DNA from 2 places in the Planococcus sp. APC 3900 genome. Region 1 is predicted to be linked to the other one. Evidence: a T-box and tRNA genes for the amino acid it is inferred to sense, from the RefSeq annotation. Region 1 holds a T-box; the other holds one or more tRNA genes.
The links. The T-box of region 1 lies ahead of leuS (leucine--tRNA ligase). A T-box ahead of a tRNA ligase gene usually reads a tRNA of that ligase, here a tRNA-Leu.
Positions count from the first base shown of each region.

Region 2: it has a tRNA-Leu gene. The T-box ahead of leuS (leucine--tRNA ligase) is inferred to sense a tRNA for this amino acid. The anticodon was not compared.

Region 1 covers NZ_JASDCT010000009.1:75,176-77,637, forward strand. The annotation lists gene leuS (leucine--tRNA ligase) at 1-1,114, opposite strand, end outside; T-box leader at 1,158-1,364, opposite strand; gene QMA04_RS16245 (3-oxoacid CoA-transferase subunit B) at 1,409-2,062, opposite strand; gene QMA04_RS16250 (CoA transferase subunit A) at 2,081-2,462, opposite strand, start outside.
Region 2 covers NZ_JASDCT010000007.1:1,300-3,761, reverse strand. The annotation lists gene QMA04_RS13985 (C45 family autoproteolytic acyltransferase/hydrolase) at 1-503, opposite strand, end outside; tRNA gene QMA04_RS13980 (tRNA-Leu) at 904-987, opposite strand; gene QMA04_RS13975 (inorganic phosphate transporter) at 1,093-2,091, opposite strand; gene QMA04_RS13970 (DUF47 domain-containing protein) at 2,107-2,462, opposite strand, start outside.

The DNA of each region.
Region 1 (2,462 bases):
CGGCATACGCTTCTTCATCGATGTTACCGCCTGAAACGACTTCCACAATCGGCAAATCGAATTGCTTAGCAAATTCATAATCGCGCTCATCATGAGCAGGTACCGCCATAATAGCGCCTGTCCCATAAGTCGCCAATACATAATCGGCAATCCAGATCGGCATTTTTTCGCCGCTGACCGGATTGGTTGCATAAGCACCCGTGAAGACGCCTGATTTATCTTTAGCCAAATCGGTGCGCTCCAAGTCACTTTTCGTCTTGACGTCATCGATGTATTTTTCGACAGCCTGTTGTTGGCCGGCAGTTGTAATGGCTGCCACCAATTTATGTTCAGGAGCCAGTACCGCATAAGTCGCGCCGAAAATCGTATCCGGGCGTGTTGTGAAAGCACGGAAAGAATGTTCGGTGTCTGCCACCTGGAATTCCAGTTCCGCCCCTTCAGATTTGCCGATCCAGTTGCGCTGCATATCTTTCAGGCTTTCAGGCCAGTCCAAATCATTCAGATCTTCAAGCAAACGATCTGCATATTCCGTAATGCGCAACACCCATTGGCGCATCGGACGGCGTTCGACGGGATGGCCGCCACGCTCTGATTTGCCGTCGATAACTTCTTCGTTGGCCAAAACCGTGCCAAGTGCCGGGCACCAGTTAACTGCCACTTCGTCTACATAAGCAAGGCCTTTATTATACAATTGGATGAAAATCCATTGTGTCCATTTATAGTAGGAAGGATCCGTCGTATTGATTTCACGGTCCCAATCATAGGAAAATCCAAGTTCCTGAATCTGGCGCTTGAAAGTTGCGATGTTTTTCGCTGTGAATTCGGCCGGATCGTTGCCAGTATCGAGTGCATACTGTTCTGCTGGAAGACCGAATGCATCCCATCCCATAGGATGAAGAACGTTATAGCCCTGCATGCGTTTGACGCGGCTCAAAATATCCGTCGCCGTGTACCCCTCTGGATGGCCAACATGAAGTCCAGCACCTGATGGATATGGGAACATATCCAATGCGTAAAATTTCGGTTTCGATGGGTCATCCACCATCTTGAATGTTTTGTTGTCTTGCCAATATTTCTGCCATTTCTTTTCTACTATCTTATGCTTGAATGTCATTTTCCTGTTCCTCCTCAAAAATAAAAACTCCCGTCCCTCATAAATAAGGGACGGGAGTTTTCCCGCGGTACCACCCAAATTAGCGAACGCTCGCTCAACTTGACTCCTTAACGCGGAAAACGGTGTATCTTACTTGGTTTCACATACACTGACTCCAAGGTGAGTTCGATTGCGCATTTCACCGGCTTGCACCACCCGCCGGCTCTCTGTGGAAAACACACAATGTACTGGTCCTCTTCGCTGTCATTGGCTATTGTCTTCATTTTAGACGAACGGCCGTTTTTTGGCAATAGCCTATGAGACTTTAACGTTATCGGTGTTCAGCGGTGCATCTGTAGAGTCGATGATATCCTGGACCGAAAAGCCCTCAAATACCTCAGACAGGACCAGTCCAGCGTCCGTCACTTCGATAACTGCACGTTCTGTAATGATTTTGTCGACCACGGCTTTGCCGGTCAACGGCAAATCGCATTGCTTTTTGATTTTGGCAGAGCCATCTTTTGACACGTGGTCCATGATGACGATGACTTTTTTGGCACCATGGACAAGATCCATTGCACCGCCCATGCCTTTGATCATTTTGCCGGGAATCATCCAGTTGGCTAAGTCGCCGTTCTCAGCTACTTCCATGCCGCCGAGAATCGCCACATCAATATGTCCGCCACGGATCATCGCAAAGGATTCCGCACTTGTAAAGAATGCGGATCCAGGTATTGTGGTCACTGTTTCTTTTCCGGCGTTGATCAAATCAGGGTCGACCTGATCTTCGGTCGGATAAGGTCCGATCCCCAGAAGTCCGTTTTCAGACTGAAGCACCACGCTTTTGTTTTCGGAAATGAAATTGGCCACCAACGTGGGCATACCGATTCCCAGGTTGACGTAATCACCGTCTTTAATTTCTTTTTCGGCCCGTTTTGCAATTCGTTCTCTGACTGCTTGTTTATCCACGTTTTTCCCCACCCTTCCCTAAACAGTGCGTGTTGTTAAGCGCTCAATGCGTTTTTCCTGGTCCGCCTGCAGCAAACCTTGGACATAGATGCTCGGGGTTTGCACATGGTTCGGATCAATTTCTCCGATTTCCACGATTTCTTCGACTTCCGCGATGGTTATTTTCCCAGCGGCTGCAGCGAGCGGGTTAAAGTTCTGTGCTGTCTTGTTGTACACCAGGTTCCCCATTTTATCGGCACGGTGAGCCCGAACCAATGAAAAGTCAGCCCTCAAAGCATGTTCGAGCACATATTCCTTACCGCCAAACTCGCGGATTTCCTTGCCGTCCGCAACCGTTGTCCCGACGCCAGCCGGTGTAAAGAATGCGGGAATGCCTGCTCCGCCTGCCCTCATTTTCTCA
Region 2 (2,462 bases), on a different contig from region 1:
CCATCACCTGGCTTTTTACGGTGGGTAAAGTTATAGCCCATGGCCAATCCTTTTTCATTCATGCCGTCCATACGACCTGTAATTCGTGAAGTGGGTCCAATGATCGCATAGCCCTGGTCATCCGGCTGAAACAGGCTGAAACGTCCTTCATAAGTCTGCGGGTGGAAGTCGTAATTGCGGACCATAAAATCCCTTCCCGTGACAATTGAACAGCCAGACGGCATCGCATCGATCCGGTATCCCCCGAAATCACGCAGTACATCTTCCATCGGCAATTTGAGGCTTTCCTGCAGTCCCGTCAATTCGTCCCAGATTCCGGGGGCGAATCTGTGATAGGCCGCCTTTGTGTCCTCTACATCTATTTCAAACCTCGGCCTTTTCGCTTTCCACTGCTTTCTCCGGTTATCCAATATAATACTGTCTTTTAAAAGCTCACCTTGCCTGACTCCAAAATCATAATGGCTTCCTCTTAATTCCAAAATATCACTATGTATATCTCTCATCAAATTCTCCTTTATTTGCAGAATCACTCGTTATGTTTCAGCATACACATTTCCAGAATGAAACTCAAAAACTCCGCGCTGAAGAAATTTAGGCTAACAAAAGAGCTGTCTTATAGAATGATAAGACAGGTACAGCCACCCCCTTTATTTTCCACCTTCGATATGCACACCTCAACTCAGCAAGATCCAATTTCTTCATTTTTATTGACGAATATGCCCTATTCTTGACTTTCGAGTGTATCTCTTCCATGAACTCTGTTTGTAAGATCATCTGAAATGTTAAGCCCAGCAAATGGATTCAATTCTACAGAACTACTTGCCAGTTAGATAAATCCGCGCTTAGATTGGGCAAAAGAAAAAGACCCTGACAGTGAAGTCAGGGTCTTTTGGGCTAGCGGTATACCGGCGGTCGGGGTCGAACCGACACTCCGGTGAAGGAACGGGATTTTGAGTCCCGCGCGTCTGCCAATTCCGCCACGCCGGCAAGTATTGCTTTAGCGGACAAGATTTATTATAGCACATCTTTTTTCGCTCGCCAATACTTTATTAATATAATAGATAAATTTCTTAAAAAACTTTTAAAGTTTTTCTACATTACAAGATTGAGGAGCAAATAGAACATGGCAGCCAATAATGCTGAAATCGGCATCGTGATCAGCCAGGTGATCAGCATGGTTTTAGCTGTCCCCCACTGAACGCCTTTGACGCGATGCGCTGCGCCTACCCCCATAATAGAAGATGAAATAACATGAGTAGTGCTGACCGGCAAATGGATCAAGGTAGCGCCGAAAATCACTGCTGCCCCCGTCAGATCTGCTGCAACTCCATTGACAGGACGGATTTTCATGATTTTTCCACCGACAGTTTTAATGATTCTCCAGCCACCGATGGAAGTTCCCAATGCCATCGCCAGCGCACAAGTTGCCTGAACCCATAGCTGAACGTCATCCGAAGTTTGGTAGTTATTGACGATCAAGGCCATCGTAATGATCCCCATCGCTTTTTGGGCATCGTTCGTCCCGTGAGAAAACGACTGCAAAGCGGCAGTAGCAATTTGGATCAACCTAAAATTCCGATTGGTTTTCGTTAAGTTATGATTTTTGAAAACTACTTTAAAGATGCTGTACATTAGATAACCTACAACCAACGCAAGAATTGGAGAAAAAATCAAAGCCTGCAGGATAGCCAGAAACCCACTGTAATTCAAAGCGGCAAATCCAGCACCCGCAATAGCTGCCCCAGCAATCGAACCGATTAAAGCGTGCGAGGAGCTGCTTGGAATGCCGTAATACCAAGTTAATAGATTCCATGTGATGGCAGCCAGTAACGCTGCCAATATAACGACAGAGCCATTATCCAGCGCAAATGGATCGACAATGTCTTTTGTGATTGTTTTAGCAACTCCTGTAAAAGCCATTGCGCCCACAAAGTTCATTACAGCAGCCAGTAAAATGGCACGCCTTGGCGTTAATGCCTTTGTGGAGACTGCCGTAGCTATCGAGTTCGCCGTATCATGAAAACCATTGATAAAATCAAATACGACAGCAAAAATGACAATCAAAACCGTTAACAGCAATATCATATCCATCAGTCATTTTGCTCCTTAAGCGTTTTTCATTATAATTGATTCGAATGTATTTGCGACTTGCTGACAATGGTCAGCAATTTCTTCCAGCTCTTCGTAAATGTCTTTGTATTGAATAATCCGGATTGGATCTTTTTCAGTTTGGAAAAGGTTTTTAATCGAACGGCGCAAAACAGCGTCGCATTGTGACTCGTAATCTTTGATTTTTATTGCATGTTCTCTCATTTGAGGCAGCTTTTTAGAAACCATCAGTTCAACAGCTATTTCAATTTCAATAGTGCTCAAACGGATTGCTTCTACAAATTCAAGCATGTACTCATCTGCACTTACGATTGAATACATTTCAAACAAGGCGGCTGTATGTTCTAAGCCGT